3 regions of the Ensifer sp. PDNC004 genome follow, and region 3 is predicted to be linked to each of the others. Evidence: riboswitches for the same ligand, from Rfam matches in the RefSeq annotation. Region 3 holds a riboswitch; each other region holds the start of a gene.
What was found. Region 3 has a riboswitch for cobalamin ahead of cobU (bifunctional adenosylcobinamide kinase/adenosylcobinamide-phosphate guanylyltransferase). Riboswitches for the same ligand answer to the same signal wherever they lie in the genome.

Region 1 (9,810 bases), 590 kb from region 3:
CGCGCCACCTCGTGCGGGTCGCTGTCATAGGAGGTGCCGAAATCGATCTCGATGCGCACGAAATCGCTGGAGAACGACCAGTTCACCACCTGCTGCGAAATGAAGTCCTCGTTCGGAATGAGGTACTCCTTGCCGTCCCGGGTGATGACGGAGACGAAACGGGAGCGCAGGTCGCGCACGGACCCGAAGGTATCGCCGAGCGTGATCGTGTCGCCCGGCTTGATCGACTTGTCGAGTAGGATGATGATGCCGGAGATGAAGTTGGAAACCACCTTCTGCAGACCAAAACCGATACCAACGCCGACCGCCCCGGAAAAAACCGTCAGCGCCGTCAGGTCGATGCCGGTGGCCGATAGCGCGATTGCGCCGGCAAAGCCGATCAGCGCGATCTTGACCAGCTTGCTGATCAGCACCTTGAAGGAGGGCGTCAGGTCTGCTGACCGCTGGATCCAGTGCGACGAGACATTGCCGATCAAAACCGCAAGCCAGATCAGCGCGGACGAAAGCACGATGGCTTTGAGGACAAGCAGCAGCGACAGGCGAACCGCGCCAAGGCTGATCGCAACGCCGTCGAGCGTCGTCAGGATCACCCGGTCGAGCCCGACCGCATAGAGCGCAAAATAGATCCAGCCGACGACGGCGGTGACGCGCGCCAGCATCTGGTTGCGGATGATGCGTGTGAGCACCGAGATGACGAACCACGCCGCCGTCAGCGTCAGCGCGGTCGCCACCAGCCAGCGATAGGACGGCCATCCGAAGCGCAGGATCATCCCGTCGGCGATCCAGAGCCAGACGATCAGAAACAGCCACCGCAGCCGCCGCATGAAAGCGATGATGACGCGCAGCAGATCCGGATTGCCCTTGATCGTGCGGGCCCGGGCTTCGACCCGCGGCTCTATCCGCTTCGCCAGTGCGCCACAGACCAGGTAGCCGGCGCCGATGATGGCGAGCTGATAGTAGGTCCACTCGTTCAAAAAGACCGTCTGCAGCCACGAAGCGGCGGCATCGACCGCTGTTGCGAAATCCATCGTCTCTCTCCGAGAGATCGAGGCGCCCGCCGAGCGTTTGGGACGCCCTCATAACTCGAATCTAGGGCACCCCTGATGGTTTCAAAGCCGGATCGACGATTACCGAACCGCTTCAGAGATTTATGGAGGGTTCGGCGCTAGACCCGCCGCTCCTTGATGGTGTTCATCACGAAGCTCGTCTCGATCGAGGCGACGCATTTGAGCCTTGCGATCTTCTCCTTGATGAAGCGCTCGTACTGATCGAGGCCGGCACTCATGACCTTCAGCACGTAGTCGCGCGAGCCGGTCACCAGATGGCATTCGAGCACCTCGTCCCAGCCGCGCACCGCCTCTTCGAACATGACGATCTCGTCCTCGTGCTGGCGGCTGAGCGTGACGGTCGCAATCGCCGTCATCGTCCAGCCGTCGACCGCGGGGTCGACCAGCGCCGTATAGCCGCGGATGACACCGGTCTCTTCCAGCCGCCGCAGCCGGCGCAGACAGGGCGAGGCGGACAGCCCCACCCGCTCGGCGAGCTCGTTGTTGGTCAGCCGGGCATCGGCCACCAGCTCCTTCAAAATCCTGCGATCCGTCTCGTCGGCAATTTTCTGCGCCATATCTTTCCAACTCAGCCAAATCTTTGCGCAACTCAAAGACATCGAGCCGGAAATAGCAAGGATCGGCCCAAGCATCTGATATAATTTGCCTGTCAGTCGAGTCCGCTTCGCTTGAGGAGACAAGCCATGACCGCACCGCATCCCTCCAAAACCCACATCGGAAACCACAAGCTGCATCCCGAAACGCTGATGCTGAACTATGGCTACGATCCGGAACTGTCGGAGGGCGCGGTCAAGCCGCCGGTCTTTCTGACCTCCACCTTCGTCTTCCGCTCCGCCGAAGAAGGCCGCGACTTCTTCGACTTCGTCTCCGGTCGCAAGGAACCGCCGGCAGGCGTCGGCGCCGGCCTCGTCTATTCGCGCTTCAACCACCCGAACAGCGAGATCGTCGAGGACCGTCTCGCCGTCTACGAGCGCACCGAAAGCTGCGCGCTGTTTTCCTCCGGCATGTCGGCGATCGCGACAACGCTGCTCGCCTTCGTCAAGCCCGGTGACGCGGTGCTGCACAGCCAGCCGCTCTATGGCGGCACCGAAACGCTGCTTGCCCGCACCTTTCTCAATCTCGGCGTTGCGGCCGTCGGCTTTGCCGATGGCGTCAACGAAGCGGCCGTATCAGCCGCCGCCGAAGAGGCGATGGCCAAGGGCCGGGTCTCGGTGATCCTGGTCGAGACGCCGGCGAACCCGACCAATAGCCTCGTCGACGTCGCCATGATCCGCCGCGTTGCCGATGCGATCGGCCGGAAGCAGGGCCACACCCCTATGGTCGCCTGCGACAACACGCTGCTCGGTCCGGTCTTCCAGCGGCCGATCGAGCACGGCGCGGACATCTCGCTCTATTCGCTGACCAAATATGTCGGCGGCCATTCCGACCTCATCGCCGGCGCGGCGCTCGGTTCCAAGGCGGTGATGAAGCAGGTCAAAGCGCTGCGCGGCGCGATCGGCACCCAACTCGATCCGCACTCCTGCTGGATGCTCGGCCGTTCGCTGGAAACGCTGTCTGTGCGCATGCAGAAGGCGGACGACAACGCCCGCATCGTCGCCGAATTCCTGCGCGACCACCCGAAGGTCGAGCGCATCCACTACCTGCCCTTCCACGGCGAGGACACACCGGTCGGCCGCACCTTCAAGGCGCAGTGCACCGGCGCCGGCTCGACCTTCTCCTTCGACATCGCGGGCGGCCAGGAGGCGGCCTTCCGCTTCCTCAACGCGCTGCAGATCTTCAAGCTCGCCGTCAGCCTCGGCGGCACGGAATCGCTCGCCAGCCACCCGGCGGCCATGACCCATTCCGGCGTGCCGATCGAGGTGCGCCACCGCATCGGCGTGCTGGAATCAACCATCCGCCTGTCGATCGGCATCGAGCATCCCGACGACCTCGTCGCGGATCTCTCAAACGCGTTGTCGCTTGCCTGATGCAAGAGGCCGCCTGTCTTGCCGGCGGCCTCTTCGCTGATTTCAGATGGCGCAATTCCGGACGGAAAACCGCTGCGCACTTTCCTGGAATTGGCTCGCTTGGCTGGCGCAATTCCGGACGGAAAACCGCTGCGCACTTTTCCTGGAATTGGCTCGCTTGGCTGACGCAATTCCGGACGGAAAACCGCTGCGCACTTTTCCTGGAATTGGCTCGCTTGGCTGGCGCAATTCCGGACGGAAAACCGCTGCGCACTTTTCCTGGAATTGGCTCGCTTGGCTGACGCAATTCCGGACGGAAAACCGCTGCGCACTTTTCCTGGAATTGCTTTAGTGCGCCAGGATGTTGACGATATTGCCGAATGGGTCGCGCATGTAGAAACGGCGCACGCCCCAGGGCTCGTTGGTGATGTCGTAGACGATCTCGACGCCGGCGGCCTTGGCGCGCTGATAGGCCCGGTCGACGTCGTCGACCTCGATCGAAAGCACCGGCACCGGCGTATCGTTGCCGCCCTCGCTGGCAATGCTCACCTGCGGCATCGCGGCCTTGCCCTCGGCGGCAAAGGTCAGGATCCAGCCATGGTCCATCACCAGGTCCAGTTCCAAAAGGTCGCCGTAGAAGGCGCGCGCCACCTGCGGGTCCGGGGCGTAGAGGTTTGAGACGATACGCTTGACGGTCATGGATTTCCTCCTCCGGTGAGCCGCAACGCGGCCACATCGGCGCTCAATGGTTGTTTGGCTCCTGGCACTGCATCCTATACTGCCCGCCGATGGCAGCCGTTTGAAGCGGAAGTTGCAGCGCGTCAGGATCCCTTCCCGTCCGCGCCGGCAAGCGCGACCCGCACCAGCGTCGCTGCAGCCTTGCCCGCCATCTCCATGTAGCTCGCGTCACGATGCAGCAGCACCACGGCGAAACTGCCGTCGAGCAACAGCAGGATCTGCTTCGCCAGCATGGCCGGCTCGGCAGTGCCGGCTTCGGTAAAGGTCTCGGCCATCCACGCCTCGAACTTCTTCTTGTGGGCCGCACCGATGCGGATCGCCGGATGTCCCGGCATGTTGGCTAGCTCGGCCGAGGTGCGCAGGAAGCCGCAACCCTTCCACTTCGGATGGCGCGCCGCCCGCGCCAGATTGACGAAGATCGCCTCGACCTTGTCGGCAATGTCCCCGTCGCCCGCGTCGAACCACTTGCGGAAGAGTTTCAGATTGGGCTGGTCGCGGCCTTCGAGATAGGCGGCGATCAGCGCGTCCTTGCTGTCGAAATGATAGTAGAGCGTGCGTTTGGTCACGCCCGCGGCTTCCGCCACCGCATCGACGCTGACTGCGCGGATGCCCTCGGCATAAAACAGCTTTTCCGCCGCTGCGACGATCAAGTCCCGGGCCGATTTCTCTGCTTTCGCCATCTCTCGAGTATACCGACTAGTGAATATACATGGCATCTTCCCTCACCTAGCCTCTCCCCGTCAACACCTGCCGGAGAGCAACCATGTCGAACACCGTGCTGCTGCAGATTTCCGAGGGCATCGCCCTCCTCACTCTCAACCGCCCAGAGAAACTCAACGCGCTGAACTACGAGCTGATCGACCGGCTCATGAGCCTTCTTGACCAGATCGAGGTGAACCATGCCGTCAGCGCGGTGATCATCACCGGCGCCGGCGAGCGCGCCTTTTCCGCCGGTGGCGATATTCATGAGTTCTCGGAAAGCGTGGCCAAGGGCGTGAACCCGGCCGTGCGCGATTTCGTCCGTCGCGGCCAGGGCCTGACGGCCCGGCTCGAAGCCTTTCCGAAGCCGGTCATCGCTGCCGTCAACGGGCTTGCCTATGGCGGCGGCTGCGAGATCACCGAGGCCGTGCCTCTGGCGATTGCCAGCGACCAGGCGCGCTTTGCCAAGCCGGAGATCAAGCTCGGCATGCCGCCGACCTTCGGCGGCACCCAGCGGCTGCCGCGGCTCGCCGGCCGCAAACGCGCGCTGGAACTGCTTTTGACCGGCGAGGATTTCCCGGCCGATCGCGCGCTGGAGTTGGGGCTCGTCAACCGCGTCGTCCCGCATGACGAACTGATCGCGTCCGCCCGTGACCTGGCAAAGCGCATCATGGCGCACTCGCCTCTCGCCGTCCGCGCGATCATCACTGCCGTCACCCGCGGCCTCAACATGTCGATCGCCGAGGGATTGCAGGTCGAGAGCGAGCAGTTTGCCCAGATGGTGCCGACCGACGACCTTGCCGATGCGCTCGCCGCCTGGAAGGGACAGCGCGTCCACGACGACCCGCCGCGGCCCGGTCTTTTTTCGCGATATTTTTAAATTCAACCGAACGGTTGACAATTAGGCCAATCCAGACGACATTCAACAATATGGTTGAATATCCGAACGCACATCTCGATGCCGTGTTTCACGCGCTTTCGGACCCGACGCGGCGCGCCATGCTCCAGGACCTTTCGCAGGGCGAAAGACTGGTGGGCGAGCTTGCGGCGCCGTTCTCGATCTCGCTGGCCGCGGCATCGAAACACATCAAGGTGCTGGAAGGAGCAGGTCTGGTGCGCCGCGAAGTGAAAGGTCGCACGCATGTGTGCCGGCTCGATGCCGCGCCGATGCATGCAGGCATGGAGTGGATGCGCCACTACGAAACCTTCTGGCGCACCCGCATCGACGTACTCGAGGCGCTGCTTCTCGCCGAAGACGCCACCATTCAAACTGATCCGGAGGATAAGCCATGACTTCGTCTGCCACAGCCTTTGCCGGCGCCGACTACGGCCGTGTCGTCGCACCGGACGCGGTGCGCATCGAGCGCCTGCTTCCCGGCCCGATCGAGCGGGTCTGGTCCTATCTGACGGAGGAGAGCAAGCGCCGGCTCTGGATGGCGTCCGGAACGATCGGGTCGAAGGAAGGAGCCGAGGTCGAGCACGTCTTCCGCCACTCGGAACTGACAGCGGAAGACGATCGGCCACCGCAGAAATATGCCGAGCACGCCGGCGAGGTGCGCAATTACGGTCACGTGCTCGCCTGGGAGCCGCCGCGGCTGCTGGCCTATACCTGGAACGAAGAAACCGGCACGCCCTCGGAGGTCCGCTTCGAGCTCAGCCCCCGCGGCGACAAGGTGCTGCTCGTCGTCACCCACAAGCGCATCGCCGACCGCGCCATCATGACCAGCTTCTCCGCCGGCTGGCACGTGCATCTCGACATCTTGCGCGCGTTGCTGGAAGGCGAAAAGCCGGCCGCCTTCTGGAGCAAGTTTGCCGACCTTGAAGCGCAATACGACGCGCGTATTCCCAAGCCCTGACGGCGGGATGGGCTCAGAGGTCAAGACGCGTGCAGGCGCCGGCAAGGATCCACTTGCCGGCGCTTTTCGTCAGGCACGGGCGAAACCGAGAATGAAGAACGCCAGCGCGCCGATCGACGCGAAGGTGCGCACGTGGTTCCACCAGACCCAATCGGTCAGATAGCGCTCATGCCAGAGATCGGTCGCCGCCTGACCGGGGGCTGCCGCGGCGAGCGCGTCGTTCATCGGCACGTTGAAGACGATGGTCACCAGCAGCACGCCGACGACATAGGCGACACCGCCGGCGGCAAGCCACCACCTCCCCTCGCCGCCCGAGAGGAAGGCGACGACGATGAGCGCCAGGGCGAGCAGGGCCGTGCCCATGAAGGCGCTGAGGAAGATCGGGTTCTGGATCACGACATTGATCGCATTCATCGCAGCGATCCCCTGCTCCGGCGGCAGCCGCGACAGGGCCTGCATGATGCAGACCGAGAAGATGAAGAACAGCCCGGCCATCAGGCCGGAGCCGATCGCGGCGGCAAACGCCAGAGCGGGGATCAGGGGGATCATGCGGCAAGACTCCAAACACCAGTTGCTGCGGTTTCCCGAGCGTAGGCTGCAAAGTCACGCGGACGCCGCCCAAGCACATGCTCGACATCGGACGTCAGGTTTGAATTGCGCCCGTCGAGCACCGAGCTGAAGAGATAGCGGATGAGTTCGACATAGTCATCAGGCACGCCGTCGGCCTGCAAGTGTGCCGCGAAGTCGGCAACCGGTATCGCCTGATAGGAGATCGGGCGGTTGGCAGCCGCGGCGATTTCGGCCACGGCGTCGGCAAAGGTCATCAGCCGCGGGCCGGTCAGCGAATAGACCTTCCCGACATGGCGGTCGTCGAGAAGCGCTTCGACAGCGACGTCGGCAATGTCGTCGCAGCTGATGAAAGGCTCGGTCACCGTGTCCACGGGCAGGAAGACGGAACCGCTCAAGACACCCTCGGCGAGGAACCCTTCGTCGAAGTTTTCGAAGAACCAGCTGCCCCGGATGACCGTCCAGTCGGCGCCGGAGGCCTGCAGCGCGCGCTCGGCCGCTTCCGCCTCGTCCTCGCCGCGCCCCGACAGCAGCACCAGCCGCTTGACGCCGGCGCTGACGGCAAGGCTCGAGAACTTGGCGATCACCTCGACGGAGCCCGGTACCGCCAGATCCGGCTGGAAGCAGACATAGATGCGATCGACGTTTTCAAGGACCGGCGCCCAGGTCACCTCATCCGTCCAATCGAAGGAAGGCGACGCCGAACGGGCACCGATGCGGACCGCTATGCCCCGCTCCCGAACGCGCTCGGCCACCCGCCGCCCCGTCTTGCCGGTACCGCCCAAAACCAGTGTGATCTTCTGAGACATCGTTTCCTCCTGAGGTTCCACCAACAAATATGAGCATCTCTCACATTTGCAAATGTGATAAATCCTCGTATTTTAGGAGTCAAGTCAAAATGTGAGCATTACTCATGATTCCAGATGCAAGCCCCGCCACGCTTCCCGCCGACGACGAGCCTGCGCTGCGCCGGACACCGAGCCAGAAGCGCAGTCGCGAGCGCGTCGAGCAGATCCTCGCCTGCGCGACGGCGCTCATCCAGGAAAAGGGCAGCGACGCCATGCGCATGAGCGAAGTCGCTGAAAAGGCTGGAATTTCGATTGGCTCGCTGTACCAGTACTTCCCCGACAAGGCGGCAATCGTGCGCACGCTCGCCGAGCGCTACAATGCGGTCTGCAACGAGTGCATCGCGGCCGAACTGGCCAAGGTGACCTCGATCGCCGAGCTGCGCGACGCCTTCTCGCTTTTGTTCGATATCTATTACGAGATGTTCCTCGCCGAGCCGGTCATGCGCGACATCTGGTCGGCGATGCAGGCCGACAAGGCGCTGCGCGAAATCGACCTTGCGCAAAGCCGCGCCGGCGGAAAGCTGCTTGCCGATGTCTGGGCCCGGCTTGTGCCGGAGACGCCGCGCGAGGAAATCGACAGCGCCGCCTTCCTGATCATGCATCTCGGCGACTGCACAATGCGGCTTGCAGTCTCGGTCGAGCGCGCCGAGGGCGACCAGATCGTCGAGGCCTACAAGCGCATGACCATCAAGGATTTTGTCGCGGATGGACCGCGCGGCGGCGCGCACTCAATTGACAACTCCATGACACAATCCTAATCATCTGGGATCGATTGGTTCCCGGGACGCGAACGTGTTTCGGGAGTAAACGGGAATGTGACGGATGGACCCAATCTGGGCATTCAAATCACGGCCGACCCCGCGACTGTAGAGCGACGTCGATCCACCGTTCCGGAGCGATCCGGAAGAAGCCACTGGCAAGACCGCGAGAGGGCGGCCGAGCTGGGAAGGCGAGGCAGATCGAGGGCATCGAGCCCAACGCCGTGAGCCAGGAAACCTGCCACTCGATGCGGGCATAGGGCCCAACCGGGAATTTCCCGATGCCATCACGGAGGTTGTCATGGCTACGTCTACCATTTCGAGCACCCCGCTCTCCCTCAGCGATCGTCTGACCGCTGGCGTCATCGCGCTCTTCATCGGCGCATTCCTCGTCTTCGGCGCCGGCCTTGCCAACTCGGCCGTGCTGCACGACACGGCGCACGACACCCGCCACTCCTACGGCTTCCCCTGCCACTGACCGATGCATCGGAACGTGAACAACGTTCCGCATCGAACAATCTGCGGACCTGAACGCATCCGGCCCGAGCCGGATGTCGGTTTGTCTGCATTCCGGTTTTTCCGGCGTGCGAAAGCCATCCGCAGCACAGGCAAAATGGGAAGGCTCAAGGACCGCGCCGCAGCGCGTGGCTTTTGTCGTTATCGAGGGATTTCAAGATGATTGTCAGAACGCTTCTGGCCGCGATCGTGGCTGGATTGATTGCCGGTGTCTTCATGACCGGCGCCCAGGAATTGCGCGTCACGCCGCTGATCCTGCATGCGGAAGAATTCGAAGGCGAGGCTCCGGCCCCCACCGAACAGCCCGCCGCCCAGCCGGGTGCGGCACAGCCTGCCGCGGAAAACCACGACCAGCATTCGTCGCTCAAGGCCGTGTCGCCGCTCGGCGCCTTGCTCGACGCGCTGTCGCCGATCACGCCCGCCTATGCCCATGAGGGCGAGCACGAGGACGGCGGCATCATGTTCGGCATGAGCCGCTTCTCCGGCACGCTGATCGCGAACCTCGTCACCGGTTCCGGCTTCGGCCTGCTGCTCGCCGGCGTCAGCCTGGTGATCGGCTACCCGATCACGCTTCGGAACGGCGCGCTCTGGGGCGCCTGCGGCTGGCTTGCCGTGCACATGTTGCCGGCGATCGGCCTGCCGCCGGAACTGCCTGGCTTTCCGGCCGCCGAACTGGGCGACCGCCAGACCTGGTGGCTCGCAACGGTGGCGCTTTCGGCCGTCGGCCTTTATCTCGTCGTCCTGCGCGAGGAGATCGTCTCCAAGGTCACGGGCCTCGTGCTGATCGCAGCGCCCCATGTCTATGGTGCGCCGCA
Region 2 (9,810 bases), 170 kb from region 3:
TCGATGGCTGCGCGAACCCGGGCCTCCGTCTGGCGGCGCACGCCCGGCCGCTCGTTGAGCACACGATCGACGGTCGCGGTGCTGAGCCCGGCCTGAAAGGCGATGTCCTTGACCAGAAACGGATGGGCCATCGTCGCGCTCTCCTGATGGATTTTTGATGGATTCTTGCTCTATATCATGTTTTGCCGCCGCCTATAGTCGTGTTCATCAGGATGTTCCAGAGGAGGAAACGCGATGAAGACCGATAACAAAGCGCGCCAGCGGATCGACCGTGTCTGGCTCACCGAGGAGGCCTGCGATCTCGAGGCGTTCCGGGCGGAAGTCGAACGCCAGACCAATCTGTCCGACTACCCCCATGCCTCCGGCTGCGAAAAGAACGTCCTGATCTATGACAGCGCCGCGCTGATTGCGGCGTGCGGCGATGGCGAGGCGCGGCGTTCGGTTCTGGCGGAAATCTACGAGGCGCTGGCGACGGGCCCCGGCGTGGCGGTCTTCAAGCGCGCCTATGCCGATACGGCGGCAATCGACGTCGCAAGCGGGGTCTTCGACGCCATCATCGAACAGCAACATCGCAGCAACAGCGGCGGTGGCGATCACTTCGCCAAGCCCGGCGCCAACGACCGCATCTGGAATTCGCTGGAAAAGCACTGCCTGAACGCACCGGAGAATTTCGCCGCCTATTACAGCAACGCCGTCATCGCGCTCGTCAGCGAGGCCTGGCTCGGGCCGAACTACCAGATGACGGCGCAGGTCAACCGGGTCAACCCGGGCGGTGCTGCGCAATCGGCGCACCGGGACTATCACCTCGGCTTCCAGACCGCGGCCGTGATCGAGCAGTATCCGGCGCATGTCCACAAGCTTTCGCCGGTGCTGACGCTGCAGGGCGCGGTTGCCCATTGCGACATGCCGCTCGAAAGCGGGCCGACGCTATTCCTCCCCTATAGCCAGACCTATGTGCCGGGCTATCTGGCACTCAACCGGCCGGAGTTCCGCGCCTATTTCGACGCAAACCACGTGCAGCTCCCGCTCGAAAAGGGTGACGTCGTCTTCTTCAATCCAGCGCTCTTCCATGCCGCCGGCACCAACCGCTCCCGAGATATCCGCCGCGTCGCCAACCTGCTGCAGGTGTCTTCGGCCTTCGGTCGCGCCATGGAAACCGTCGACCGACTGACGATGAGCGCGACGCTCTATCCGGCCTTGCGGGCCTTGCTGGCAAACGGCAAGCTGTCGCAGGCGGAAGCGGCCAATGCCGTCGCCTCCTGTGCCGAAGGCTACTCGTTCCCGACCAATCTCGACCGAGACCCGCCAATCGGTGGGCTGGCGCCGAAGACGCAGGCGCAATTGATGCGCGAGGCGCTCACTGCGGGAACGGGCGAGGAGGAGTTTCTTGCGGTGCTTGAGGCGCAGGCGAAGCGCAAGCTGAGCTGACGCGCGAGCTACCATTTGACAGGCTCCCGGCGTGTTTCGCTCGGGAGCCGCAGCCGTTTCAAACGATCATTTACGAGGGAGGAATTCGATGAGTGGACAATTACAAGGCAAGATCGCCATCGTCACCGGTGGTACGCAGGGGCTGGGCGCGACAATTGCTGGCCTTTTCGCCGAGCGTGGCGCCAAGGGTATCGTCATTTGCGGGCGCAACGCCGCCAAGGGACGGGCGAAGGCCGAGCAGATCGGCAAGGCAGATGGCGCGAAAGTCGTCTATGTCGAAGCCGATCTGGAGAAGGTGGACGACGCCCGCAAGGTGGTCGCCGCTTGCGACGCCGAATTCGGCCGGGTCGATGCGTTGGTCAACGCTGCGGCCATCACCGACCGCGGCACGATCCTCGACACCACGCCCGAACTCTTCGACCGCATGTTCGCGATCAACGTGCGCGCACCGTTCTTCCTGATGCAGGAAGCGGTGAAAGTCATGCGGCGCGAGAAGACCGAAGGCACGATCGTCAACATCGGCTCGATGTCGGCGATGGCCGGCCAGCCTTTCATCGCCGCCTATTGCTCGTCGAAAGGCGCGCTCGAAACGCTGACCAAGAACACGGCCTATGCGCTGCTGCGCAACCGCATCCGCGTCAACGGGCTGAATATCGGCTGGATGGCGTCCGAAGGCGAAGACCGCATACAGCGCGAGTTTCACGGTGCGGCTGCCGATTGGCTCGAAAAGGCGGCGGCCAGCCAGCCTTTCGGCCGGCTCGTCGATCCGGCCGAGGTGGCGCGTGCCTGCGCATACCTGTCGTCGGCCGAATCCGGGCTGATGACCGGATCGGTGATCTGCTTCGACCAGTCGATCTGGGGCGCCTACGACGGCTCGCCGCATCCGGTCGCTCCGCTCTGAGGCTAGGCAGAAAGAAGCAGGTGGAAAGCGGCGCGTCCGGTTTCGCCGGGTTGGCGCCGCTTGTCTTTCTCAATTCCCTGTGCACTTAGTGCCGTCGTCAGGTGCTCGCGAAAGCGGGAGAATCGGGAATCCGGTCGATATTCCGGAACGTGCCCAACGCTGTGACGGGGACGATCGCGTCTAAAAGAGCCTTGAATTGATTCAAGGTTTTACCACTGGATCTTCAATCGATCTGGGAAGGTGGGGCGATCGGTTGAACCGAAGTCAGAAGACCGGCCTGGCGAGATAGACCGAACCCCGCGTGGACGGCGGGAGGTTTTCGCATTGTTGGGGATCGAACGATGCTGACTGAACCGAAGGGCGGCCTTGCGGCTGCCGCTGCCTTTTCGCTGCAAGAGCGGGAGGCCGTCTACCGTGCCATCGAGACACGTCGCGACGTGCGCGATGAATTCCTGCCCGAGCCATTGCCAGATGATCTGATCAGGCGCCTGCTGGCCGCGGCACACAGCGCCCCGTCCGTGGGCTTCATGCAACCCTGGAACTTCGTGCTGGTGCGGGCGGAAGAAACGCGCGAGCGGGTCTGGCAGGCGTTTCGCCGCGCCAATGACGAGGCCGCGCTGATGTTCGAGGCGGAACAGCAGGGAAAGTATCGCGCGTTGAAGCTCGAAGGCATTCGCAAGGCGCCGCTTAGCATCTGCGTCACCTGCGACCGCACGCGCGGCGGCACTGTCGTGCTCGGGCGTACCCACAATCCGCAGATGGACGTCTATTCCACCGTCTGCGCCGTGCAGAACCTCTGGCTTGCGGCGCGCGCCGAAGGGGTGGGTGTCGGCTGGGTCAGCATCTTCCACGAGGCCGAGATCAAGGCGATCCTCGGCATCCCCGACCATATCGAGATCGTCGCCTGGCTCTGCCTCGGCTATGTCGACCGCCTCTATCAGCAGCCGGAACTTGCCGTGAAGGGCTGGCGCCAGCGCCTTCCGCTCGAGGACCTGGTTTTCGAAGAAGGATGGGGATGCAGCAAGGAGAAGGCGTAAGGCCTCGCCCGATCAATTCTGGACCGGCTGATAGGCCGGTCCCTTCGGGTGCTTGAGGTCGATCGCAGTTTCTTCCTGCGGCAGGTAGGTGGGGCCGACGACGCGCACCTTGTTCTTCGACGGATCATAGGGCCGCTCTTCGGCCGGCACCTTGGCGGTCTCGCCCGCCGCTTCCGGCTTCTTCGTCTCGATGACAATGATCGACGATTGGTCGTCGCCGATCTTCGTTCCTGTCGTCTTCGGCGTGGTTGCGGCGGTCTGCGGTATCTGGCAGCCGCACTGGCCGGGCTTGCCGACGGCGCGGGTGCGATAGGCAAAGGCGTTGGGCATTTCGGTATAGGGACGGCCGGTCACGGCCGAGACCATCTTGTCGCTCTCTTCCGTGTTGAGGTCGTGGAAATAGAGCTCCGTCTCAGCCCCAGGGCAGCGGGCCCGGCAGGCCTGTTCATCGCGTGGGAAATCGGCCGGCGTCGCATCCGAAGAGATCGGGAAGAAGGCGCCGTCGCAGGTGCGCACGCACATGGTCCTGAGCGTGCCGCTATAGTAGCGCTCCTGCGGCGCGTAGCCGTCTTCGTCGTGTCCGAGCATCGGGCCGTAGGCGTCGTCCGGCGGCAGGTCGGCAACGATGTTGCGGTGGCTTTCCGGCACGTCCGGTTCGACGCTTGCGAACTCCTCGCGGTCGCCATAGCAACCGTTGATCTCAAGTGCTGCGAGGATGCGGCGCCGGCTGTCGTCGCTGCCGCCGGCGACGATCTGCTCGCGCTCGGATTTCAGCATGCGCAGATTGTCTTCCATCTCGGCAATAAGACCGTTGAGCCCGCTGCAGGTGTCGGGGTCGCCGCCGTCGTAGCCGATGGCGTTGCCACCGCCGCACCCGGCGCGGCGGCGGTCGTTCTTCGCCCGCCGCAGTTCGATGTTCTGCCGTGAGATTGCGCTTGCATAGTCGCGCGCATCGGCATTGCTGGCGACGTAGTCAGGCAGTTGCGCGAGCCGGGCGTTCAGTCGGTCGCAGGCCGTCGATGCCAGTGACGGACCGGCACCGATCAGAACCAAAGGCACAAGGGCCGCAGCGACGTGTTTCAGGCGCGTGAACACGGGGCGTAAGTCTCTTCCTGTTGCCAGGTCGGCGCCAACTTCTGCGGGTGGCTGCCAGCGGCATTCCTGTTTCGCCTTCCATCATAGAGCTTGTCGGTGATCGTGCAACGACAAGCGACGGTTTGCGTTAACAGTGCCGATCGACGGACGCGCTTACGCGGCGCGGGCGGTTTCCAGCGACATCGGGCGGTCGAGAACGGTGCCTTCGATCGCAGCGACCGCTTTCATCCGTGAAAGCAGATCCGGGGTCACTTCCCAGGCAACGGCAACCGCGAAGACCGAGCCGATGCGATGCGGTTCGGCGATGCGCTCGCCCGGGCATCCCATGCGGCGGAACATGCGCTCGAGGAACACGTCCGTCACGGTGACGATATGGCTGATGCCGGAGGCAAGGCCAAGCTCACCGACGCCGCACATGAGTTCGGCAGCCGCGACCGTCACCTGGTTCGAAGCGCGGTCCTGCGAAATCTCCGGCTCGATGCAGAAGCGGCTGGATTCCCAGACCGAGGCGCTACGGATTTCCGGATTGTCGCCGAGCAGGATCGGGAAGGTGTCGTCCAGCATGTTCGGACCGAGCGTCGGGAGCAGCCTCAGCGATCCACGCAGGCGGCCATCCGGGGCGTAGGACAGCACGTAGAGCGGGTTTGCCTGGTCGTAGTTGTCGATTTCCCACTCGCCTTCCGTCTGGACGTCCCATTTCAGGAAGTCGTGGAAGACGCGCTTGCGCAGCCGGAACATGTCGTCGGCCGCCTCTGGCTGTTGTGCGCGGGTCTTTCCGTTCAGGATCCTGATCATCGTTTTCTCCATCCGAGTTTGGGGATGGGGCGATGCTGTCAGGCTCGCGGCGGTTGCGTAACTGTCAGTAGCGACAGTTCAAATGCGCGATATTTGCCACTAGATTTCGAGGGGTTTCCGTGGAGGTGTGTTGTCGGGTGTCAAACGGTGGGGATCAGCGCGTGTCGTACGGCCTGTGCCACGGCCTGGGTGTTGGAAACGACATTCAGCTTGCGCCGCGCATTGGTCATGAAGAAGCGCACGGTGCGCTCGGAAATGCCGAGGATCGTGGCGATCTCCCAATAGCTCTTGCCGGCGGCAGCCCATGTCAGGACCTCGGTCTCGCGACCGGTCAAACGCATCTCGCGTGTCGAAATGCTGCCGGCCATGGCGCCATGCTCCAGCATGGCGGCATGGAAGAGATTGGCGGCAAGCTGGAAATCACGCAGGTGATGGCGGCGATAGGTCGTCCATTCGCCGGCCGACATGTTGACGTTGATCGCAAGCAACGCCATGCGCCCGGCAGGCGAGAGCAACGGCAGGGCGACGCCCTCGGTGGAAATGCCGATTTCCTGGGCCGCCTGGAACAGCGGTTCGCATTCCGGGAAGCGATGCCGCGCCATCGTCCATTCCACCGGCCGCACGCCACCAAGCGCCAGCTTCAGGATCGGATCGATCCGGTGAAGGCTGCGGGCGCGGTAGATCTCGGCGGCATAGGCGCCAAAGGTGTGATGCAGCCGGCAGACCTTGAGCTCGTCCGCATAGGGCTCGGCTTCGAGATAGAGCAGATGGGCAATGCGGAAGGTTCGACGCATCAATGTGAAGAAATGAGCGGGCTCTACGCAGCCGCCGCATTCCAGAATTTCCAGCATGTCGAGGACAGCTTGCTGCTCAGTCATGCCACAACACCGAATCTCGTCCGAGGCTCCAGCATGGTTAGAGGTTCACCTTTTGTCCAGCGCAAACTTTCCCGATTGGTGTGTAATACCAATTGTGCACGCCTTGATTGCGGCTGCCGATCGGCCGCGTGAGGCTGGCTGATTCGCAGGCGATGCGTAAAACCGGCGATGTCGCGCCTGAGGCAGGCGCGACATCCGGATACGGTTTTGCCGGCGCCGGTATGGCGCCCAATTAAAGCGAAGACCGGTGGCGATCTCCGCGTTGCCATCTCAACCCGGATGGCTGGCTTCGACGACCGCCAGAGCTGCCATGTTGACGACGCCGCGCGAGGTGACGGACGGCGACAGGATATGGGCTGGAAGCGCAGAGCCGAGCAGGATCGGGCCGACATGCAGGCTGTCGGTCATGGTCTTGACGACACCGAGCGTGATGTTTGCGGCATCGAGATTGGGGAAGACCAGGAGGTTGGCTTCGCTCGTCAGGCTGCTGTCCGGCATGACGCGCTGGCGCAGCGCTTCCGAGATCGCGGCATCGCCGTGCATTTCGCCGTCGACCTCAAGGTCGGGCGCGAGTTCCCGCACGAGCTGCAGCGCCGTACGCATCTTCGTGGCGCTCTCCGAATCGCGCGAACCGAAGTTCGAATGCGAGACGAGGGCTGCGCGCGGGGTGATGCCGAAGCGGCGGATTTCCTGTGCCGCCATGACCGTCGTCTGGGCGATCTCTTCGGCGCTCGGGCAGTAGCTCACATAGGTGTCGGTGAAGAAGGTCGCGCCGCGCTGCGAGATCAACAGGCTCAAGGCCGAGAAATCGAGCACGCCGTCGCGCTTGCCGATGATCTGCGAGACGTCGCGCAGGTGCTTGCTGTAGCGGCCTTCGACGCCGCAGATCAGCGCATCCGCTTCGCCGCGCTTGACGGCGAGCGCACCGATAACGGTCGTGTTGGTACGCACGATGGTACGGGCGGCTTCGGGGATGACACCGAGGCGTCCGACGAGAGCGAAGTAGTCCTCGACATAGTCACGGTAGCGCGGATCGCCTTCGGGGTTGACCACTTCGAAATCGACATCCGGGCGAATGCGCAGGCCATAGCGGCGCAGGCGCGTCTCGATGATCTGCGGACGGCCGATCAGGATCGGGCGGGCCGTGCCTTCTTCGAGCAGCACCTGGGCGGCGCGCAGCACGCGCTCGTCTTCGCCTTCGGCAAAGATCACGCGGTTCTTCTGGGCGTTCTTGGCGGCGGCAAAGACCGGCTTCATGATGAAGCCCGAGCGGAAGACGAAGCGGTTCAGCTTGTCGAGATAGGCGTCATAGTCCTGGATCGGACGGGTGGCGACGCCGCTTTCCTCGGCGGCCTTGGCAACCGCCGGCGCGATGCGCAGGATCAGGCGCTGGTCGAACGGCGAGGGGATCAGGTAGTCGGGACCGAAGACCGGGGTCTCGCCGGAATAGGCGCGGGCGGCAACGTCAGAGGGCTCTTCGCGCGCAAGGCCGGCGATGGCGCGCACGGCCGCCATCTTCATTTCTTCGTTGATCGTGCTTGCGCCGCAGTCGAGCGCGCCGCGGAAGATATGCGGGAAGCAGAGAACGTTGTTGACCTGGTTCGGGAAGTCCGAGCGGCCGGTGCAGATCATCGCGTCCGGACGGGCCTGGCGGGCGGCCTCCGGCATGATTTCCGGCGTCGGGTTGGCGAGCGCCATGATCAGCGGCTTTTCGGCCATCTGCGCCAGAAGTTCCGGCTTCAGGACGCCGGCGGCCGAGAGGCCGAGGAAGACGTCGGCGCCGCCGATGCTGTCGGCGAGCACACGGTTGCTGCTGTCCTGCTCGTAGACGGACTTCCATTCGTCCATCAGCACCTCGCGGCCCTTGTAGACGAGGCCTTCGAGGTCATGCACCCAGATGTTTTCGCGCTTGGCGCCGAGCGTCACGAGAAGGTTGAGGCAGGCAAGTGCGGCAGCACCTGCGCCCGAGGTAACGATCTTCGCCTTGGCGATGTCCTTGCCCGCAAGCTCGAGGCCGTTGAGGATGGCAGCGGCGACGATGATCGCGGTTCCGTGCTGGTCGTCGTGGAAGACCGGGATCTGCATCTTTTCGCGCAGCTGACGTTCGACTTCGAAACATTCCGGCGCCTTGATGTCTTCGAGGTTGATGCCGCCGAATGTCGGCTCCAGTGCCGAAATCACGTCGACCATGCGCTCGATGCTCGACGCATCGATTTCGATGTCGAAGACGTCGATGCCGGCGAATTTCTTGAAGAGGACCGCCTTGCCTTCCATGACCGGCTTCGACGCCAGCGGGCCGATATTGCCAAGGCCGAGCACGGCCGTGCCGTTGGAAATGACCGCAACCAGGTTGGCGCGGGCGGTAAAATCGGCTGCCTGCTCCGGGTTGTCGCGGATGGCGATGCAAGGGGCGGCAACGCCAGGCGAATAGGCCAGCGCCAGGTCGCGCTGGTTGCCGAGCGGCTTGGTGGGCTGGATTTCGAGCTTTCCCGGGCGGGGATAACGGTGGAAGAAGAGGGCCTGCTGGTCGATGTCGCCGCTGGCCGGACCGGTATGGGATTTCGTCTTGTCGCCCGTATTCATGCTCTCACATTCCTCATTCGTGGTCGTGCCTTTTGGCATGAATTCGAAGCGAGGTACAGTTTTGCAGTGCTGATTTCGGCGGCAGACCGGCAACGCAATGTTGATGTCATCTTCTTGAAACACGAGTCTGGTTTCACGAAGGCACGAAGCGTAACCAGAGACGAGGCTGGCATGATGGCGGCGCAGCAAGACAACTCCGTACGAAAGCTCAGGACGTTGTTCATCTCGGACGTCCATCTCGGCTCCAAGGCGGCCAAGACCGACTATCTGCTCGACTTCCTGCGGCATCATGAAGCGGAGACGATCGTTCTGGTCGGCGACATCGTCGACGGCTGGCGGCTGAAGCGCAGCTGGTACTGGCCGCAGAATTGCAACGACGTGGTGCAGAAGCTCCTGCGAAAGGCGCGCAAGGGCACCCGCATCGTCTATATCCCCGGCAATCACGACGAGTTCCTGCGCGACTTTCCAGGCGTGCATTTCGGCGGCATCGAGGTGGCGCAGCGCTACATGCACGAGGGGGCCGACGGCCGTAAGTACCTCGTGCTGCACGGCGACGAATTCGATGTCGTCGTGCGCAATGCCCGCGTGCTCGCCTATCTCGGCGACTGGGCCTATGACACGGCGATCGCCATCAATATCGGCCTTGCGGCGGTCCGCAGGCGTCTCGGCATGCCCTACTGGTCGTTCTCTTCCTGGGCGAAGCTCCAGGTCAAGCACGCCGTCAACTTCATCGGCGAGTTCCAGAAGGTGGTCGCCGAGGAGGCGCGCCGCCACGATGCGCAGGGCGTGATCTGTGGTCACATCCACCATGCCGTGATCGAGGAGATCGGCGACATCCGCTACATCAACACCGGCGACTGGGTGGAAAGCTGCACGGCGATCGCCGAGCACCACGACGGCACGATGGAACTGATCACCTGGCACCAGATGCGCGGCGGCGCCAGCGAAGGCGAAGCATCCGGCGAAGCGGACAAGCTGCTTGCGCAACTGCTGACCCAGCGCGCGGCCTGATCTTCGCGCCGCGCCGAAAGTCCTGTCGCGAAAACTAGGTTATGGCGAGGCGCGTCCGGCTCGTGCTAGAGAGTGGGCACAG
Region 3 (9,810 bases):
GCCAGAAAATCATCTCCAGAATTATCAGCGGCAGGATAACGACAAAGGGGCCGATGAAAATCGATAGCCAGAAGTAGCGTTCGTCTGCCCGCGATTGGCGGCTGCGAATGTACGGCTCGTGCGCGACAACCACCGAAGGCATCGAAGCGGCCGTCCCGCCCGGTTCGCCATCAGCGCCATTGCGTTGCACCCGCCCGTCTCGCAGCAGCCACAGCCCCAAGGTCGCCCCGGCCATGAGCGCACCGGCGACCGAGAACACCAGCAGATCGGACGCCGGTCCGTAACGCGCCAGCACCGCATAAGGCACCGCATATCCACCGGGATCCCAACTCGCAAAATACGTGGTCAGAGTGTAGACGCCGACAAACCCGGCAACCGTGCCGAAACCACAGATGCAGGAAAGCGCCAGCAACTGCCAGGTATTGCGAACCGGTCGGCTGAACGCGACCGTCAACCGCGCCGCGACCATTGCCGGAAAGATACCGAGGAGAGGAACGACAAGCTTAAAGGGGCAGAGTGAAGCCGATGCCACGAGGTGGACGGCAGCCCAGGTGACCGCCAGCGCTGCCGTCGCTGACACGGCAAAGGAAAGATAGTCCCTTTCAAGGCGCTTGCGCCTATCGTCACCATCCCGCATGCCGTCCTCCCACCACCCACAACCATTTCGTGTATCAGGATTGCGGCTTGACTGAGGCGAACATTAAGGGAACAAATTCACGCGAGGCAGGCGCGTAGAAATTCAGAAAACTGCGATCAACAATGCCCCTGTCGCAATGAAGGCAACGCCGAGCCAGTTCATCAGGTTGAGCTTTTCGCCGAGGAACAGTACGCCGAAGATCGCGACCATGACGATCGAGAGCTTGTCAATCGGGGCAACACGGGCCGCATCGCCGAGCTTTAGCGCGCGGAAATAGGCAAGCCAGGAGGCGCCGGTCGCAAGGCCCGACAGCGCCAGGTACAGCCAGGTGCGTCCCGAGATTTCCGATGGCTTCTGCCATTGCCCGGTCGCCGCCACGATGGCGGCGATCACGCAGAGGATGACGACGGTGCGGATCAGCGTTGCGAAGTCGGAGTTGATCTGCGCAACCCCGACCTTGGCAAACACGGCCGTGAGCGCAGCGAAGGCCGCCGAAAGCAGTGCCCAGAACTGCCAGCTCTGGCTCATCAGAATTCGACGCCCTGCTGCGCCTTGATGCCGGAGCGGAACGGATGCTTGATCAACTCCATCTCGGTGACGAGGTCGGCGATCTCGATCAGGTCTTCCTTTGCGTTGCGGCCGGTGAGCACCACGTGGGTCATATGCGGCTTTTCCTCTTTCAGGAAGCGCACGACCTCGGCGACGTCGATGTAGTCGTAGCGCAGCGCGATGTTGATCTCGTCGAGCAGCACCATCGAGTTGCGCTCGTCGCGGATCAGTTCCTTCGCCTTCTCCCAGGCCTTTTCCGCCATCGCCACGTCGCGGGCGCGGTCCTGCGTTTCCCAGGTAAAACCTTCGCCCAGCGTATAGAACTGGCAGACGTCGCCGAAATGCTTCTCGATCAACTCACGCTCGCCGGTCGCCATAGCACCCTTGATGAACTGCACGACGGCGCAGGGCATGCCATGGGCGATATGGCGGAAGATCATGCCGAATCCGGCGGTCGACTTGCCCTTGCCCTTGCCGGTGTTGACGATGATCAGACCCTTCTCGTCGGTCTTCGTCGCCATGATCTTTTCGCGGGCTGCCTTCTTCTTCGCCATCTTCATGGCGTGGCGGGCATCATCCTTCTCGGCCGGGGCTTCGCCGCCTACTGTCGTCTCGTCGCTCATGATCACTCCCTCAGTTCTCAAGTTCGGGATGGGCAGCTGCCCTCGTCCCGCTTCGGTTCCTTCACTGAACAGTGAAACGGAACCGGGTCTTTGTTTCCAAGCAATTCCGGACGGAAGACCGCCAGCCCGGAACCGCTCTATTCGTTGCCGGCGCGACACCGGGTTGCTGCCGTGCCGATGCCGGCGAGTTCAAATCGCGCCGAGTTCGAGCGCGGGGTCCAGAGATTGCGGTCGATCGCTTCGAGGAAACGTTCGGCCAGTTCGGCAAAAGCGGCCGGGTTCTTCTCGCGCAGGAAATCCGCCACGCGCTCGTCGACGACGAATGCCTGATAGGCCGCCTCGAAATGGTGGTCGCGCACGGCCCCCGTGGTCGCCGCAAAGGCGAACATGTAGTCGACCGTGGCGGCGATCTCGAAGGCGCCCTTGTAGCCATGGCGCATGACGCCATCGATCCACTTGGGATTGACGACACGCGCCCTGACCACGCGGCCGATCTCCTCTTCGAGCGAGCGGATCACCGGCTTTTCCGGCCGGGAATGGTCGTTGTGGTAGATCGCCGGGCGGTGTCCGCCGAGCTGTTCGGCAGCAGCACTCATGCCGCCTTCGAACTGGTAATAGTCGTCGCTGTCGAGCAGGTCGTGCTCGCGGTTGTCCTGGTTCTGCACCACCGCCTCGATCGTGCGCAGGCGCTCCTCGAAGAGGCCGCGCTCGGCCTTGCCCTCCTCGCCGGCGCCATAGGCATAGGCGCCCCAGGTGAGATAGGCCTCGGCGAGATCGGCCTTGGTTTCCCAGCCCTTCTCGTCGATCAATGCCTGCAGGCCGGCACCATAGGCGCCGGGTTTGGCGCCGAAGACGCGGTAGGAGGCGCGGCGTGCAGCCTCGGCCGCCTCGACACCTTCTGCTTCCAGCCGCCGGCTTTCCGCCCGCATGCGCGCCGCGATCATGTTGTCGGCATCGTCCTCTTCCAGCGCGCCGACGGCTCGGATCGCCTTGTCGAAGAGCGCGATCTGATCCGGGAAGGCATCGCGGAAGAATCCGGAAATGCGCAAGGTGACGTCGACGCGCGGACGGTCGAGCACCGCAAGCGGCACGATCTCGTAGCCCATCACCCGGCGCGAGACCATGTCCCAGGTGGGCTTGGCACCGATCAGCGCCAGCGCCTGGGCGATATCATCCCCACCGGTGCGCATGTTCGCCGTGCCCCAGGCCGTCAGCCCGAAGGAGGATGGCCACTCACCGTGATCCTGCAGATAGCGACGGATCAGGAGTTCGGCGGATTTTTTGCCGAGCTCGTAGGCCGCCGGTGTCGGCACGGAGCGGCTGTCGACGGAATAGAAATTGCGCCCCGTCGGCAGCACGTCCGGTCGGCCGCGCGTCGGCGCCCCGGAGGGACCGGGGGCGACGAAACGGCCGCTGAGGCCGGTGAGGAAGCCCGCCATTTCCGCAGCGCCGGAGCCCGAAATCGAGGGCTTGAGGCGGGTGTCGATTTCGTCGAGCACGGCCCGGGTGTTGGTCCAGCTTTCCGGGCAGGCCAGTTCGCCGGCAACGAGATGTGCGGCCAGCAACTCGATCCGCTCCACCGTATCGCCGGCGGTGCGCCAGGGGGCGTCGGACACGTCGCCGAGGATTGGTGGCTTCGGGGCTGTCCAGCTGTCGGACATGACGCAGTCGAGTGGGTCGAGGGCGAGCCCCGCATCCGCTGCGATCGCCCGCTGCAGGCTCTGGTCGCCGCCCTCGCCGAGACCGCGCGGCACACGTGCGAGCGCCACGGTCAGATCCGTCAACAACCGCCCCTCCGGCGCGACGCCGAAGATGTGCAGGCCGTCGCGGATCTGCATTTCCTTGAGGTCGCAGAGATAGGCGTCGAGTTTTTCCAGCGCCTTGTCGTCGCTGTCACCCTTGTGAATGCCGGCGTCGCTGTCGAGGCCGATGTCGCGCACGAGGTCGAGGATCTGGCGGCTGAGCAGACGCAGGCGCCGCGGGTCGCCGCCGGCCGCGTCATAGTATTCGTCGACGAGCGCTTCCAGGTCCTTCAGTGGCCCGTAAGACTCGGCGCGCGTCAAAGGCGGCGTCAGGTGGTCGATGATCACGGCGCTGGTGCGGCGCTTGGCCTGCGTGCCTTCGCCCGGATCGTTGACGATGAAGGGATAGATATGCGGCAGTGGACCGAAAATCGCCTCGGGATAACAGGTCTCCGACAGCGCCAAGGCCTTGCCCGGCAGCCATTCGAGATTGCCGTGTTTGCCCATGTGCACGATCGCCTGCGCGCCGAATTGCTGGCGGAGGTAAGCATAGAAGGCGAGATAACCATGCGGCGGCACGAGGTCCGGCGAATGGTAGCTTTCCTTCGGATCGATGTTGTAGCCGCGCGCCGGCTGGATGCCGACGATCACCTCGCCGAAGCGAGCGAGCGGCAGCGCGAAGGCACCATCGAGGAAGAAGGGATCGACTTCCGGCGCACCCCAGCGGCCCGCGACTTGATCCTTTATCTGTTTCGGAAGCGAATCGAAGAAAGATTTGTAATCGTTCAGCGAAATGCACTCGCGGATTTCGCGATCATGGCTTGCCGAATTGGTCGGGCCGGCCATGAGATACCGGATCAGCGCGTCACCGTCGTCCGGGATATCGGCAACGGCATAACCCTCTTTCGCCATCGCCCGCAGCACTTCGACGGTGCCGGCTGGGGTATCAAGCCCGACACCATTGCCGAGGCGACCGTCGCGGTTCGGATAGTTGGCCATGACGATGGCGATACGGCGCTCAGGCGGTTGCGCCCGGCGCAGCTTCGCCCAGTTGACCGCAAGATCAGCGGCAAAGCGCACCCGGTCTTCGAGCGGCTCGTGCCCGACGATATTGGCCTCGACCTTGGCGTCGTAGATCGACGCCGCCTTGAACGAGACCGCGCGAGCAAGAATACGGCCGTCGACTTCAGGCAGGGCAACGTTCATGGCGAGATCGCGCGCCATCAGCCCTTGCGGCGACGTTTCCCACTGTGCCCGCGACGAGCCGGAGAAGATCACCTGCAGGACAGGCGCACCGGTCGATTCCAGCACGGTCGGCTGGCGATCGGCCCCGGGCGACGAGACGGCAAAACCGGTGGCGTTCATCACCACGTCGGGTGCAGCTTCAGCAAAGATCGCTTGCAGCGTGCCGACGGAAACGGCATCCTTGAGGCTGGAGACGAAGACCGGCAGCGCGCGGACACCTTGTTTCGCCAACGCGTCGATCAGCGCCTCGACCGGTCGTGTCTCACCGCTCTGGACGAGGGCGCGGTAGAAACAGATGGCGATGGTTGGTTCGAATTCCACCCTGTCCGTCTTGTCGGCATCAAAGCCGGCGACGAGCTGCAACCACGCCGAAACCCCGATCACGCCCTTGCCCGGCCACCAGATTCCGGCCTTCAGCAGCGGCTTGGCTGGCTGCGGCTTCTCGGCACCGGTGACCAGCGCCGCGGCATAGTCGAGGAAGAGGCCGGCATTGTCGGCGCCGCCTTCGGTGAAATAGGCCCAGAGGCGCTGGCGGTCGTCGGCTGCGACGGTGGAGAAAGGCTCAAGCCCTGGATCCGGCTTGTCGTCGCCCGGCAGCACCGCGATCTGGAAACGGTGGGTGACGGCGGCGGCATGCAGGGCTTCGAGCAGATAGCGGAAATAGCTGGCGCCACCGAGCGGACGGACGACGATCAGCTTGGCATGGCGCGCCGTACGCTCGACATAGGTGTCGACCGACATCGGATGCATCAGGCTCATGAGGCTGGCGATGCGCAGGCTCAAGCCGCCGTCGCGGCGACCATGGGCTGCAGCGATCGAGGAAAGCTCGGTGTCGGCGGCAGAGAGGAACAGGATATCGGCCGGCGTTTGCCCAAGGTCGATCGCTTCGTTGCCGTCGGCGATCGTTCCTTTCTGGGCGAGAAGCAGATGCATTCGTCTTGTCCGTTCGGGCAATCCCGGACGGAAACGCTGAAAGCTGCCTCCGCCCGAAACTGCATCATTTCAATGTATTAGATCATTTCACTCAAGGAACGGTCTAGACCAGTGCGGTGATCGCAGCGCGCACCGCCGCCTCGTCCATGTCGTGCAGGCCGATGACGACGAGGCGCGTGCCGCGCTTCTCGCCCGCGCCCCAGGCGCGGTCGTAATACTGGTCGATGCGGGCGCCGACAGCCTGGATCAACAGGCGCATCGGCTTGCCGGGCACATCGGCAAAGCCCTTGAGGCGTAGAACGTCATGCTCTGCGATCACGCCCTTCAGGCGATCGATGAAGGCGGCCGGGTCGGCAATCGCACCAAGCTCGACGACGAAGCTGTCGAATTCGTCGTGGTCGTGCTCCTCGCCCGCCTCGTGCTCCATCTCGTGGTGCGACTTGCGGTTGGCGATATCGCTTTCCGTGCCGACACCGAGGCCGAGCAGGATGGCGGCGGCGACTTCGCCGTTCTTCGCCTCGATCATCGCAGGCTTGCGGCTGGTGCGCGAGGAGACCTCGTCGCGCACGGCCTTGAGGCCGGAGGCGTCGATGAGGTCGGTCTTGTTGAGAACGATGAGGTCGGCGGCGGTCAGCTGGTCCTCGAACAGTTCCTCGATCGGGCTTTCATGGTCGAGATTGTCGTCTTCGACGCGCAGCGCATCGACCTTGTCGTGGTCGTCGGCAAAGCGGCCGGCGGCAACGGCCGCGCTGTCGACCACGGTGACGACGCCATCGACGGTCACTTCGCTGCGGATATCCGGCCAGTTGAAGGCGGCGATCAGCGGCTGCGGCAAAGCGAGACCCGAGGTTTCGATGATGATGTGATCGGGACGGTTTTCGCGCTCGAGCAGCTTGGTCATGGTCGGGATGAAATCATCGGCAACCGTGCAGCAGATGCAGCCATTGGTGAGCTCGATGATATCGTCCTCGGTGCAGGCCTCCGCACCGCAGCCCTTGAGCACGTCGCCATCGACGCCGAGATCGCCGAACTCGTTGATGATCAGCGCGATGCGCTTGCCGTCGGCATTCTGCAGCAGGTTGCGGATCATCGTCGTCTTGCCGGCGCCAAGGAAGCCGGTGATGACGGTCGCCGGGATCTTGCCCTGGTTGGCTCTCGCAGTGGTCATTTTTCAACCCTTCATTTTCAGCGGCAAACCGGCCGCGACAAAGTAAACTTCAGCGGATTTCTCCGCAACGATCTGGTGAAGCCGGCCGGCATGGTCGCGGAATTCGCGGGCCATGCGGTTCTCGGGCACGATGCCGAGGCCGACCTCGTTGGAAACGAATACGAGACGCGCCTGCGCCTCAGGGAGATACGCGGCAAGGGCGGCGAACTCCGCCGCGATGTTGCGCTCTTCGAGCATGAGATTGGTGACCCACAGCGTCAGGCAGTCGATCAGGACCACGTTGGCAGGATCGTCGATGCTTCTCAGCACGCCGACGAGATCGACCGGCTCCTCATGCGTCGTCCAGCCTTCGCCGCGGCTTGTCCGGTGATGGTCGATGCGCGCGCGCATTTCGTCGTCCCAGGCCCGTCCCGTGGCGACATAATGTCGGGTGAGGCCGGACGCTTCGGCGAGCCTCTCGGAGAAGCTCGATTTGCCGGAACGGGCGCCGCCAAGAACCAGCACGGGTCCGGCGCTGAGACTGCTCATCGTCGCCGCCTCAACACGCCGAGATCAGCGGCAGGCGGCAACAGCCATCGGGCGCGCCGCGGGCGCGTTCTTGAAAACATCTGCGAGCCAAAACAACCTCCGTGATGGCGTTGGAGACAAACGTCCCCTCGGGCGGAATGCCCATGCCGGATGGCAGGTCTCCTGGCTCACGGCGTCACGGGGCCAAACATCGCCTCGCCCTTAACGGGCAAGGTTCCGATGTCAGGACCCGAACGGCCCGCCTCACCTTCCCGGCGTTTTTCCGACAGCGAACCTTTTGCACGTCATCTCCGACGCTCGGGCGCTGTAGGCGGCTTCGTGAAAGGCGGACGATTCGTAGAAGAAGAGGCGTCCAACCCGGCTGATCACGATGCCACGCCAGTGGCTTTTCCGGCTTGATCCCCGACCTGCCCCGGCTGCCCATGCAACCGGCCGACAACCCGGCATCAAACCCGATGGCGAACCCTGACCGTTCTACAGTCGCGGGGTCGGCTGCGATAAGGATGCCCGATTTGGGTCCATCCGTCACATTCCCAATTATTCCCCCGTGTCGCCACGACAAGGAGGAACCATCCAACACCCGATGATTAGGAACCGGACCGCGCAAAGTCAATCGACGCATGCGACGCCTCCCCGGCCGAGTTGCGCCACGCGACGATTTGTCGAGCCGCGAACGGACGGCCGCGGCCCGCCAAGAACGGTCGCGCATCCGCTTGCCTTCCACCCGTGGCTCGATCCCTTACACTCTCATTGTGGACCGTGCGCTGATCGGCCCCACGGGAGCGCTACGCTTTCGGTTGAGGGTTGACGATTTTCAGCCGGCACGTCGCGATCACCGCTGTGGTCGAGACTGCGGCTGCGGCCAGATAAATGGCGCTCGCCCCCCATCCTTCGCCGAGGCTCCCGGACAAAAGCGTGCCGAGCCCGTAGCCGGCCCACATAAAGCTCGTAAGCCAGCCAAACGCCTCGGTTCGATCCTCCGGTCGGGCACTCAGCCCGACAGCGAGCTGGCCCAGCGCATCCCGGGCTCCGCTGAAAACCCCGGCACCGAGATAGAGCAGCAACAGAAGCCAATGGTCTGAGGTCATGCTCATCAAGATGAAAAAGCAGGCCGTCACCAGGTGAAAGGCAATCATGCCGCGCTTCACTGAAGGTTGCGCGCGCAGCGCGCCATAGAAAATGCCGCCGAAAACCTCGCCGGCGGCAAATCCACCGAGAAGAACACCTGCCAGGGTGGCCGTGACGCTCGCCACCGCGCCAATCTGCATGGCACCAATCGTAAAGGTGTCGAGGGCGACGATCGCCAAAAGCAGCGCCAGCGGAGCGTTCGCCAGGACGGAAAACAGCTTTCGCGGACGGCGCTCGGTGGCCTTCCTTGCCATGGGACTGTTGGCGATCAGCATGTCGCCAACGACCTTTGCGACAGCGCACGACCCCACGATCATGTTTGGCGGCATCACATAGAGCAAGGCACCGACCAGGATGGGCCCGAGTATGAAGGTGCTCGAGTTGATGACTGTATCGAGCGCATAGGCACTCGATAGATTGCTCTCGGGCACGAGATGCGGCCAACTGGCCCGGACGACGGACCCCGATGGCGGCGTCGTCGCACCCAGGGCCGCGGCAGCCAAGAGAAGATAGGCGGCCGACAACTGATGGACGAGCGCGAAGACCACCGCCACATAGGACAGGGTATGAAACCCGACGAACACAAAAAGAGTTCGCCGCGAACCGAAACGATCGACGAGGCGGCCGGCAGCGGGGGCGATCAAGGCCAAGGCAACGGCGTGCGCGAACAGGACCGCGCCCGCATCCACGACTGAGCCCGTGCTTTTCGACACCGCGATCAGAAGGGATAGGCTCAGCATCGACGTGGTCATTCGACTTATCGATGTCGCGATCACGAGACGGACGACACCATCCCCGCGCAGCACCGCAGCATAGCTCTCACCGACCATTCTTGCGTTACCTTCGTAATCCGAATAGTTAGTAACGAGTACACAACCGGTCCGTTACCTGTCAAATGCAACTTACACGTAACTCACAACGCCAGGCCGCCTTGGCGGCGACTTTGGTGAACCTCGCACTGGACGGTCAATCCGGCGGCCGCGCCTATGCTGGCTTGACAGCCGACGCGCTGAAGCGAGCATTTGCCGAACAACTCAACCCATCGATGAGCAAGCGCGTTCTGCCCGTCGTCGATGGCGGCGCGCGATTGCGGTCGGTCGCAACGGACCTCGGCCCGGTGTTTGAGGCCGCCACGGACGAGACCGCTGCGGCGACGCTGAACCACCTGATGAAGCGCTACGCCCCTCGTCCCTATCTCGTGGCCGACGTCGACCAACCCCATCACCTGCATTTCCATGGAGATGGCGAAACGATCAT

Region 1: linked by a shared signal. The riboswitch ahead of JVX98_RS08025 (CbtB-domain containing protein) and the one ahead of cobU (bifunctional adenosylcobinamide kinase/adenosylcobinamide-phosphate guanylyltransferase) in region 3 are both predicted to bind cobalamin.
Region 2: linked by a shared signal. The riboswitch ahead of bluB (5,6-dimethylbenzimidazole synthase) and the one ahead of cobU (bifunctional adenosylcobinamide kinase/adenosylcobinamide-phosphate guanylyltransferase) in region 3 are both predicted to bind cobalamin.

Annotation. Positions count from the first base shown of each region.
Region 1 covers NZ_CP070353.1:22,211-32,020, reverse strand. Annotated here, with positions in the region: gene JVX98_RS08080 (mechanosensitive ion channel family protein) at 1-1,028, opposite strand, end outside; gene JVX98_RS08075 (Lrp/AsnC family transcriptional regulator) at 1,166-1,624, opposite strand; gene JVX98_RS08070 (cystathionine gamma-synthase family protein) at 1,751-3,034, shown strand; gene JVX98_RS08065 (VOC family protein) at 3,362-3,712, opposite strand; gene JVX98_RS08060 (TetR/AcrR family transcriptional regulator) at 3,835-4,431, opposite strand; gene JVX98_RS08055 (crotonase/enoyl-CoA hydratase family protein) at 4,515-5,330, shown strand; gene JVX98_RS08050 (helix-turn-helix transcriptional regulator) at 5,381-5,743, shown strand; gene JVX98_RS08045 (SRPBCC family protein) at 5,740-6,306, shown strand; gene JVX98_RS08040 (DUF1772 domain-containing protein) at 6,376-6,855, opposite strand; gene JVX98_RS08035 (NAD(P)H-binding protein) at 6,852-7,682, opposite strand; gene JVX98_RS08030 (TetR/AcrR family transcriptional regulator) at 7,787-8,479, shown strand; cobalamin riboswitch at 8,478-8,740, shown strand; gene JVX98_RS08025 (CbtB-domain containing protein) at 8,781-8,957, shown strand; gene JVX98_RS08020 (CbtA family protein) at 9,155-9,810, shown strand, end outside.
Region 2 covers NZ_CP070353.1:780,175-789,984, forward strand. Annotated here, with positions in the region: gene JVX98_RS11775 (LacI family DNA-binding transcriptional regulator) at 1-131, opposite strand, end outside; gene JVX98_RS11780 (phytanoyl-CoA dioxygenase family protein) at 235-1,428, shown strand; gene JVX98_RS11785 (SDR family oxidoreductase) at 1,517-2,329, shown strand; cobalamin riboswitch at 2,412-2,625, shown strand; gene bluB (5,6-dimethylbenzimidazole synthase) at 2,671-3,366, shown strand; gene JVX98_RS11795 (DUF2865 domain-containing protein) at 3,379-4,461, opposite strand; gene JVX98_RS11800 (acyl-homoserine-lactone synthase) at 4,615-5,256, opposite strand; gene JVX98_RS11805 (LuxR family transcriptional regulator) at 5,397-6,134, opposite strand; gene JVX98_RS11810 (NADP-dependent malic enzyme) at 6,405-8,717, opposite strand; gene JVX98_RS11815 (UDP-2,3-diacylglucosamine diphosphatase) at 8,889-9,728, shown strand.
Region 3 covers NZ_CP070353.1:609,472-619,281, reverse strand. Annotated here, with positions in the region: gene JVX98_RS11005 (hypothetical protein) at 1-637, opposite strand, end outside; gene JVX98_RS11000 (EamA family transporter) at 740-1,165, opposite strand; gene cobO (cob(I)yrinic acid a,c-diamide adenosyltransferase) at 1,165-1,809, opposite strand; gene cobN (cobaltochelatase subunit CobN) at 1,947-5,729, opposite strand; gene cobW (cobalamin biosynthesis protein CobW) at 5,833-6,897, opposite strand; gene cobU (bifunctional adenosylcobinamide kinase/adenosylcobinamide-phosphate guanylyltransferase) at 6,901-7,425, opposite strand; cobalamin riboswitch at 7,560-8,014, opposite strand; gene JVX98_RS10975 (MFS transporter) at 8,211-9,383, opposite strand; gene JVX98_RS10970 (CGNR zinc finger domain-containing protein) at 9,500-9,810, shown strand, end outside.